3 regions of the Sorangium atrum genome follow, and region 1 is predicted to be linked to each of the others. Evidence: riboswitches for the same ligand, from Rfam matches in the RefSeq annotation. Region 1 holds a riboswitch; each other region holds the start of a gene.

Region 1 (3,251 bases):
GGGTCCTGCTCTTCTCCTCGATCCGCTCGCGCGCCTCGTCGTGGTGGAGGGACTTGTCGATCGCGTCCGCGCGGATCTGCGCGCCGAGCGAGGTCGTGAACCTCGCCCCGCCGATCTCGTATTGCCTGCGGAACCGGAGATCGGCGCCCCCGACGGTGCGGTCGTCGTTCTGCTCGATCTGATCGCCGTGGACGGCGTCCTCGCTGAAGAACGTGAAGTTCGAGTACAGCGTGAAGCGGTAGCGGACGAGGTAGGCCAGCGCGCTCAGATCGGCGTCCCGCCACGCCGTCGAGTAGGCGAGGGACGCCATGTGCCGCTCGGTCGCCCCGCCCTCCGTCGGATCCACGGCGCCGAAATGGTCGATGCACGGCTGTCCGAACGCCGACGGCGGCGGGTTCAGCCCGCCCTGCTCGCCCTCGCCGCACACGGCGCGCGCGGGGATCTGGCCGGAGCCGTGCCAGGTCGATCCATACGACATCCATGTCATCTGGACCTTCCCGGTGTCGCCGAGATCGTGCGTGGCCCGCAGGTACACATTGAAGCGCTTGAGCCGCTCCGGGCTCAGGAACGGCCCGTCGTTCCGGTAGATCTCCGCCGCGGCCACAGCGCGCCACGCGTCGCCGAGATCCGGCGAGGCGATGACGAGGCCGCGCTGGATACCGTACTGCCCCAGGCTGACCTGCGCGTAGCTCTCCTCGAGCTTCTCGGCGAAGCGCAGGTTGACGGCGCCCGCCGTACCGAAGTCGCCGATGCCGGCGTAATAAGGCCCCTTGTAGCCGTCGAGCCCTGTCACGAGCTCCGGGATCATGAAGTAGAGATCGGTGAAGCCGTGCCCGTGGCCGTGGCTGACCATGTTGACGGGCACGCCGTCGACGAAGAAGGCGACGTCGGTCCCGTGGTCCGCGTCGAACCCGCGGAGGAAGTACTGGTTCGCCTTGCCGCCGCCCGCGTGCTGCACGGCGAAGAGCCCGGGCACCGACTCGAGGATGTCGCCCGGCCGCAGCCTCGGCCTGAGCTCGAGCTCCCGGTGTCCGACGGAGACGCGCGACGCGGCCTCGCTGCCCGGCCTCTCCGCCTGGATCGTGACCTCGATCGCGGCGTCGCCCGCGGGCGCGCCCGCGCTGCCCGCCGGCGCCGCGGCGTCGCCCGCGGGCGCGCCCGCGCTGCCCACCGGCGCCGCGGCGTCGCCCGCGGGCGTGCCCTCACCGGAGGGCTCTGCAGCGGCGGCCTCCGGCGGGGCCGAGGGCGCCGCGGGGGTGTCGCCCTCGGCGCGCGCGGGCCGCGCGGCGGCCAGCACCATGGATAACGCGGCGAGCAGATGAAATGGATGGCGGTGCCCGTGGCTCGTCGTGACCGTCTCGCGCAGCATTCGTGTCCTCCTTCGCCGCAATCGCGCGGAGCGGCTTCGGGCCGCTCGCGTCGAGCTCCGCGAGGACGAAATGGCTGGCCATCGCACGGTGCGCTGGACCGACCTCTCGCCCCCGCGGGCGACCGGAAGGCGACGCGGGGGCGGTTCGGTATCCGGGACGTGGCAGAGGCAGAGCTGCACCGGCTCGGACCTCACCGCCTCCCTCGAGGCTCCCAGGTCGAACCGGCGCCGGATGTCTCCCGCCGCCGGGCGCTGGCAGGTCTTCGGGCTCGCGAGCGCTCCGGCCTGGCCGGCTCCCTACTGTCCACCGCTTCCCAGCCCTCGTCGGGCCAGTGCTTGGGGTGGAGGTCGTTCTCGCTTACCGCTGCGGGGCAGCCCCGGAATTTCACCGGGTTCCCTCTTCGGCCCAGGCGAACGCCCGGGCACCAGCGCGGCGCGCACCCTATGGCCGCGCGCCTTCGGCTGTCAATCGCTACCGCTCCCCTCGCCCGCCCGGCGCGGGCTCGCCCGCGCTACGCGTGCCTCGCGCTCTCCATCCGAGCGCCTCCCTGCGCGGCTGCCGCGCCGCTGCCGTGCAGGCCGAACGTTCGGGCTCTAGCGAGGATGGGCTCGCTCCTCCGTGGGTCGCGTGCTACACGGCCGCCGCCGTATATGCCCCGTAACGATCTCCGCAACATCGCCATCGTCGCCCACGTCGACCACGGGAAGACGACCCTCGTCGATCACATGCTCCGCCAGTCGGGCGCCTTCCGAGAGAACGAGGTCGTGGCCGAGCGGGTCATGGACTCGAACGACCTCGAGCGGGAGCGCGGCATCACCATCCTCGCGAAGAACACGAGCATCCGGTACCGCGGGGTCAAGATCAACATCGTCGACACGCCCGGCCACTCCGACTTCGGCGGCGAGGTCGAGCGCACGCTCATGATGGCCGACGGGGCGCTCCTCCTCGTCGACGCCGCCGAGGGCCCGCTGCCGCAGACGCGCTTCGTGCTCTCGAAGTGCCTCCAGCGCGGCTTCCCGGTCATCGTGGTCATCAACAAGATCGACCGGAGCGACGCGCGCGCCCACGAGGTGCTCTCCGAGGTGTTCGACCTCTTCTGCGACCTCGAGGCGAGCGACGCGCAGATGGACTTCTCGACGCTCTACGCGATCGCGAAGTTCGGCCAGGCGAAGCGCGAGCTCGAGCACGAGGCGAAGGACCTCGAGCCGCTCTTCGAGACCATCCTCGAGCGGGTCCCCGGCCCCTCGGGCGACCCCGACGGTCCGCTCCAGGTCATCGTCTGCAACACGACGCACGACGAGTACGTGGGCCGGCTCGCGGTCGGCCGCGTGGTCCGCGGCACCGCCCGGTCCGGCGCCGACGTCGCGCTCCTCGGCGAGGGCGGGCAGTCGCGCGGCTACGTGAAGATGCTCTACGCCTACGAGGGGCTGAAGCGCGTCGCGGTCGAGAGCGCCGTCGCGGGCGAGGTGATCGCGATCGCCGGGCTCGACGCGGTCACGATCGGCGACACGATCACGGATCCGGCGCACCCCGAGGCGCTGCCGCGCATCGTGGTCGAGGAGCCGACGATCAAGATGAAGATCGGCGTGAACACGTCGACGTTCGCCGGCAAGAGCAAGCAGTCGAAGTTCCTGACGAGCCGTCACCTGAAGGAGCGGCTCGAGCGCGAGGCGATGAAGAACCTCGCGATCCGGGTGGAGCCGACCGAGGTGCCCGACACGTTCGTGGTGCTCGGCCGCGGCGAGCTCCAGCTCGCGATCCTCGTGGAGACGATGCGGCGCGAGGGGTACGAGATGCAGCTCTCGAACCCCGAGGTGGTGACGCGCGAGATCGACGGCGAGGTGATGGAGCCGCTCGAGCTCGTGGTCGTGGACGTGCCGG
Region 2 (3,251 bases), on a different contig from region 1:
GTGGCACTCCCCGCTCGCGAGGGCGTGCAGCGCGAGCCCCTCGCCGAGGCGCACCTCCGCGCTGACAGCGCCGCGCGCGAACGAGCGCCGCGCCCGCGCGAGCGGGACGTCGTCCGGCGCGCGCGAGATGCCCTCGCGCGCGACCGAGAGCACGGGCCGCACCCGGAGCCGGTCGGCGAAGGAGAGCGTCGCCCCGAGCGTCTGCTCCAGGCGGCGGCCGGCGAGGCGGAGCTCCGGCGTGAGCAGCGCGAGCTCGAAGAGGGGGTCGTGGACCTCCGAGCGCGCCTCGATGAAGGAGGTGCGCGCCTCGATCGCGTGCTGCGCCTCGCCGCCGAACGGCACCCGCGCCACGACGGACGTCAGCGCGCGCCGCGACTCCCCCCGCGCCCTCCGGGACGGCAGGAGCGCGAGCCTCGGCATCCCCTGCTCGCGGTCGGTGCCGTTCGCGATCACGTCGACGATCGCGCCGCCCCCGAGCTCGACGCGCGCGAGCGCCCAGGCGTCGATCGTGCGCACGTCGGCGTTCTGCCGGCGCTCCAGGGTGTCGTCGCTCTCGTCGAAGAGCGTCCCGCGATCGTCCACGAACGCGTAGCGGTTCTCCGCGGCCTCGGCGCTCACCCCGACGATCGAGCTCACCGGCCCCGCGCTGGCGCCGGCGAACGCCCACCCGCGCCGCGCGCCGAGCGAGCCCGCCATCGCCCCCACGCCGGCCGTCGTCCGGGAAGGCCGCCGCGGCTCGAAGAAGATCGCGCCGCCGGGGCCGAGGCGGTCGGCCTCGATGGGCGCGTTGCCGCGGTAGATCTCGACGCGCTCGATGAGCCAGAGGGGCACGAGGGAGAGATCCGCCGTCCCCACGACGTCGTCGTTCAGGCGGACGCCGGCGAGGTACACAGGCGTCTGCGTGGCGGTCGCTCCCCGGAGGGCCGCGGTCGCCGGCCCGCCGAAGCCGCCCGACTCGATGATGAGGACGCCCGGCTGCGTGCGGAGCACGTCCGCCGCTCCGAGCCCCGCGCCGGTGAGGCGATCGCGGCTTAGCACCGACCCCGCGACGGACCTGTCCTTGGGCGGCGCGGGCGCGCGCAGGCGATCGCCCTCGACGCGCACCTCCAGCGGGGCTGTCTCCGGCGGAGCGACAGCGCGATCGCCCCCCTGCTCGCCCGCCGGCCTGCGCCGATCGTCGGCGCGGGCGGCAGGCGAGGCTGCCATGACGCTGCCGACCGCGAGCGCGAGCCAGCACGCCGCGCCGGCGCTCCGGCGCCGACGCGACCGACGATCCGAGGAATCAACCATTCACGCGCCGCCTGCCCGCGTCGACCCAGCGCTGCTCCGGGTGAGCCGAGAGCCGAAGCGAGGGGGCTGCGTGACGGGCCACGGCACCGCGCGCGAGCGAGGTGGTCGAGAGCCTGCGCGCCTTCCCCTCGAAGGCTCAGGTCAGCGCGCGCCAGCGCACCGGCGCGCGCACCTTCGGCAGGTCTTCGGACTCACGGGCGCTGCGGCCATCGCCGGCCGCTCTCCTACGGATCACCGCTTCCCAGGCTGCTCTGGTGCATGCCCAGTGCTTCTTGGTGATCGTCGTTCCCGTTCACCGCTGCGGGGGCAGTCCCGGATTCTCACCGGGTTCCCTTTTCAGCTCGCCCGGCGATGGCCGGACGAGCACCGATGGCGGGGCGACTCGTCGCACCCGTCACGCAGGATGTCAACGCAGAAGCGAAGGCCCGGGGCGCCCCGTCCACGGGCCCCACCGACGGCACACACCCGAGACAGAATCGGGAGTCCCTTGACAGTCTTGCTCGGCCGTGCCATGAGTTACTTGAAACTGATTTTCTTTATCAGAATCAAGCGGCCCGAGACCTGACGTCCAGCGCCCGATGACCCGAGCCCACGTGGCTCTCGACGCCCATCGGAGCTGAATGTGACGAGTTCCATCTCGATGTCGGCCTCTGCCGCGCTGCCCGCGGTGAACGCAGGGCAGCTGTTGAAGCAATACACCCCTGAGTCGGCGTTCTTCTTCGCGTCGCCGACACGCACCCTCCTCGCGCAGGGCGTACACGACATGATCCTCGAGCCGAACGGCGCGGATCAGGGCGATCGCCTCGCGGACCGCGTCACAAGGGTGCTCGCGGCGGCCTCGAGGGCCGGCGCCGGCCAGGGCCTCCCCATGGTGGTCGGCGCGGTGCCGTTCAACAGCACGTCGCCCGCTCACCTCATCGTGCCGCGGACGATCCAGAGCGCAGGCCCGCTCAACCACACGTCGGAGTCGCCGAGAGCGCACCTGCCGATGGCCATCCAGGAGCTGCGCCAGGTCCCGGAGCCCCGCGACTACGTGCGCGGCGTCGAGACGGCGGTGGGCCTGATGCGGTCCGAGGTGCTGAGCAAGGTGGTCCTCTCCAGGATGCTGGAGATGGTCCTGCGAGAGCCGGTCGATCTCCGCCTCGTCCTCCAGCGCCTCTCGCAGCAGAACCGCAACGGCTACACCTTCGCCGCCAACCTCTCGGATCCGACCGCGGGGCTCTCCGGCGCGGAGCGCGGCGGCGCGACGTCGCGCGCGCGGACGCTCCTCGGCGCGAGCCCGGAGCTGCTCCTGTCGCGCTCCGGGCTCCGGGTGATCGCCAATCCGCTCGCCGGCTCCGCGGTCCGCAGCCCGGACCCCGACGAGGACCGCCGGCGGGCGATCGCCCTGCTCGCGTCCGAGAAAGACCGGCACGAGCACGCCATCGTCGTCGACGCCGTCGCCGCCGCGCTCCGGCCGTTCTGCCGGCGCCTCAGCGTCCCCGACGAGCCTTCGCTCACGCAGACCCCGACGCTGTGGCACCTGTCGAGCCGGCTCACCGGGGAGCTGCGCGATCTCTCGATCTCCTCGATGAAGCTGGCCACAGCGCTGCACCCGACCCCCGCGGTGTGCGGATACCCCACGGACCGCGCCCGCGACGCCATCGAGGCGATCGAGCGGTTCGACCGCGGGTTCTTCACGGGGCTCGTGGGCTGGTCCGACGCCAGCGGCGACGGCGAGTGGGCGGTCGTCATCCGCTGCGCCGACGTCGCCGGCCGGGCGCTCCGCCTCTACGCCGGGGCCGGGATCGTCATCGGCTCGAGCGGCGAGCACGAGCTCGCCGAGACCACCGCCAAGCTCGGGACGATGCTGAACGCGCTCGGCCTCGACAAGGCGCCGGAGAGGGCATGAGCTCTCAGGAGGAAAGCCGGCAGGCGCCCGCGCAGGCGCGAACGCAGGCGCTCGACGGCTGGACTCCGTG
Region 3 (3,251 bases), on a different contig from region 1:
GCACGTCGCGCAGCACGGGCTCGCCGCGCCGGTAGCCGAGCCGGGGGGCGCGCAGCGCGATCGCGATCATCCGGCCTCTCCCGCGGCGACGCTGAGCCCGAGGGCCGCGAGGGCGGCGGCGGCGAACGCGAGGTTCGCGGCGGGCGCGCTCGCCCTCCGGTCGGCGACGGGGAGCTTCCCCTGGTAGCCGCGGAGCTGCATGGCGAGCGCGGCGCTCTCGGAGCGCTCCAGCGTCCGGAGCGCCACGACGCCTGCGACGGCGCCGGCCGAGCGCGCGGCGGCGCCGGGGCCGGTGAACCCGCCGCGGAGCGCGGCGGCGCTCCACGCGCTGTCGGCCGCGCGCTGGAGCACGCCGGCGAAGCGCCGCGTCAGCGCGAGCAGCTCGACGAGGGCCGCGGGGACGCCGAGCCCGGCGAGCGCCGCCTCGATCTCGGCCGGCGCGGCGGCGCCGGCGAGCCACCGGAGCACCGCGGCCGCCGCGAGGACGCGCGCGCCGATGGCGACGGCGCGGCGGGCCCCCTCGGCCGTGATCGCGTCGACAGGGAACGGCGCGCCGGGGAGGAGCGGCGCCCCCGGCGTGAGCGCGAGCGCGAGCGCCGCCGCGACCGCGCCGATCCATGCGGCGGGCGCGGCGGCGCGGAGGACGGCGCGCGCCGGCGTGCCCTGGAGGCGGAGGGCCGCGCACGCGAGGAGGAGCAGCGCGGCCGGCGTGACGGGCGAGCGCGCGCCCGCGGCGACGCAGCACGCCGCCACGGCGGCCCCGAGGCGGAGCCGGGCGTCCACGTCGCGGAGCCGCGCGGGGGGATCAGTCCGCACGCAGGCCTTCGCCGCCGGCCTTGCCCGCGGGCGCGTCCGCGCGCTCGACGAAGAGCACGCGCGAAAAGTAGCCGAGGGCGAAGCCGGCGAGGAGCCCGGCCCAGAGGAACGCGAACAGCAGGAGGTCGCCCTCGAGGCCCGCGAACAGCGGCCCCGTCTCGTGGCGCCCTGCGTCCTCGGCGACGCGGCGGACCACGGCCTCGTCGACGCCGTCCCAGGACGCGTTGCGGCAGGCGGCGAGCCAGAGGGCAGCGGCGAGCTGGAGCGCGCGCTCGCAGGCCACGCACGCGCGCCGCGCGAGCAGCGCTGACATCGGGCGCTGTCCGAGCCGCCGCGTCACGATGCCCCCGGGGCGAGCCGGACGACCTGGAGCCGGTCCAGGATGTCGGGCCGCCGGGTGCGCAGGAAGGCGAGCGCCCCCGCGGTCATGACGCCCTCGAGCAGGCCGAGCGGCAGCTGGGTGGGGACGAAGGCGAGGGCGACGCCCGTGAACATGGACGTCACCGAGCCCTCGCCCGAGAGCCCGAGCGCGAGCGCGAGCGCCGTGGTGGCGTACGTCGCCCAGTCCGACGTCACGCCCGCCAGGAAGCCCGCGACCCAGAGGTTCGCGCCGCAGCGCCGCGCGAGATGAAAGACGAAGTATCCGGTGAAGGCGCCCGCGATGCCCATCGACGCGACGTCGGCGCCGAGCGTGGTGAGGCCGCCGTGCGCGAGGAAGAGGGCCTGGATAAGGAGCGCCACCACGGTGACGAGGACGGTCATCCAGGGGCCGATGAGCACCGCCGCGAGCCCTGTGCCGCACGGGTGGGAGCAGGTCCCGGCGGTCGGCACCGGCACGGGCATGCACGAGATCGCGAAGACGGCGGCGGCGATGAGGCCGACGAACGGCTTGTAGAAGGCGTCCTTTTGGGTGCGGCGCCGGAGCAGGTGGAGGGCGATCGCGACGAAGGGCAGGGCGAGCGCGTTCCAGACGGCGCACCAGCCGAGCGGCAGGACGCCTTCCGCGAGGTGCATCGCGGCCGCGGGCCGGGGCGCGAGGAGCGTCCCCAGGGACACGGCGGCGATCGACACAACGCGGCCGTGAAGACCGATTTCGGCGCTCCGGGTGAAGTCCGCACCCGAACGCCACGAAGACGTGCGCAAGCTGCACCTCGTGGGAGGCTCGGGTAGGTCTCCCGGCTCATGGGTTCAGGGAGCTGATCGAGCTCCCAGCGCTGCGTCCACCTTCCCAGGCCTCTTCCAATGAGGCCCAGTGGTCTTCGGAGGCAGCTCCCCACTCACGGTGGCGGGACCGCGCCGGTTTTGCACCGGCTTCCCTGTTATGCCCCGGAGGGCACCCGAGGAATGGATTGTCAGGCCGGTGCTCGGTAATCCCGTTTCGCGCCCGGCGTCAAGGCCGTCGCGCCCCGATCGCGGCGGAGGTGCCCAGCGGACGCTGCACGGGGCCTCGCGTGTCAGACGAGCTCACCGTCGAGCGCGCGTCGGCTCCGCCTTGCGCGCGCTGGCCCGCGCGTCGGCCCGCGTGTCCAGGCGACGCGATCGCGCGAGCTGGGCGCGCGCACCCCGCGTGCGCGGACCGGGCGAACCCGGGTGCGTCGACCCGGGGCGCGCGCTTCCACCTTGCGCGCTCCGGCCCGCCCTGCACGCCGCGAGCTCCCTCGTCTACGGCGTCGGTGCGGCGGTGGTGCCTGCGCTGGTGGCCACCCCGCCCTCGGGGGGGCGCTGCAGCGGCGCACGAGGCCATCGCTGCCGAGGCGCGCCGTGCGCCTGTCGGGGCCCCCATCAAGCAGACAGGCGCACGCCGGCGAGCCATCCAGGCCCTGTCATGCGGTGGCCCAGGCCGAGAAATTGACCCAGACGCACCAGGCGAAGAGTCATCGAGCGCACGTCTTGAATTACGTCCTCCTTAGATAAAACCTGTTTACTTTGTCACCGCGCGGGCGCTGCGCGTATGGCGGCCTGCGCCCACGCAGGGGCTCTCGTGCGCTTGAACACAGACGCCGGCGCGTTCCTTCCGCAGTGTGCTTTGTTCGTCCTGGCTCTTTACTCGGGAGCAGGTGTCCGGTGTGCGGCCCGCCGCGTCGTGGCGTCTCTTATTGAAGAGATGGGGATTTCGTGTTCGCTCGTCTCGGAATGCGAAATGGACGCTGCGCCGAGCGCTGTCTCGGTGGAGGGGTATGCCCGGCTCGAACGTGAATTCCTGCAGAGCTGGTGTGTGGGGGTCGCGCGCTCGCCTGGCTGCCTTCGCGTCTGGAGCGCTCTGCTCGCCCGGCGTGCAGGCGTTGCACTTTGTTATCGACAACGCGCTTGCGGATGCCACAATCTGACTACCGCATGCGCACCGGCGCGGACCCCCCAGCCCGGAGCGCATGCGGTCTTTTTTCTTAGCACCGTGGCGGACGTTCAGGAATCCGGCGCGGTGTCCCTGCCGCGGT

The links. A riboswitch is a leader RNA that binds a small molecule or an ion and turns the genes downstream of it on or off. The one in region 1 is predicted to bind cobalamin.
Region 2: linked by a shared signal. The riboswitch ahead of POL72_RS30550 (TonB-dependent receptor domain-containing protein) and the one ahead of POL72_RS31945 (TonB-dependent receptor) in region 1 are both predicted to bind cobalamin.
Region 3: linked by a shared signal. The riboswitch ahead of POL72_RS21315 (energy-coupling factor ABC transporter permease) and the one ahead of POL72_RS31945 (TonB-dependent receptor) in region 1 are both predicted to bind cobalamin.

The regions. Positions count from the first base shown of each region.
Region 1 covers NZ_JAQNDK010000004.1:149,134-152,384, reverse strand. Annotated here, with positions in the region: gene POL72_RS31945 (TonB-dependent receptor) at 1-1,369, opposite strand, end outside; cobalamin riboswitch at 1,607-1,814, opposite strand; gene typA (translational GTPase TypA) at 2,021-3,251, shown strand, end outside.
Region 2 covers NZ_JAQNDK010000003.1:1,665,557-1,668,807, forward strand. Annotated here, with positions in the region: gene POL72_RS30550 (TonB-dependent receptor domain-containing protein) at 1-1,206, opposite strand, end outside; cobalamin riboswitch at 1,450-1,676, opposite strand; gene dhbC (isochorismate synthase DhbC) at 1,931-3,181, shown strand; gene POL72_RS30560 ((2,3-dihydroxybenzoyl)adenylate synthase) at 3,178-3,251, shown strand, end outside.
Region 3 covers NZ_JAQNDK010000002.1:1,674,016-1,677,266, forward strand. Annotated here, with positions in the region: gene POL72_RS21300 (energy-coupling factor ABC transporter ATP-binding protein) at 1-70, opposite strand, end outside; gene POL72_RS21305 (CbiQ family ECF transporter T component) at 67-816, opposite strand; gene POL72_RS21310 (hypothetical protein) at 806-1,129, opposite strand; gene POL72_RS21315 (energy-coupling factor ABC transporter permease) at 1,153-1,872, opposite strand; cobalamin riboswitch at 1,965-2,172, opposite strand.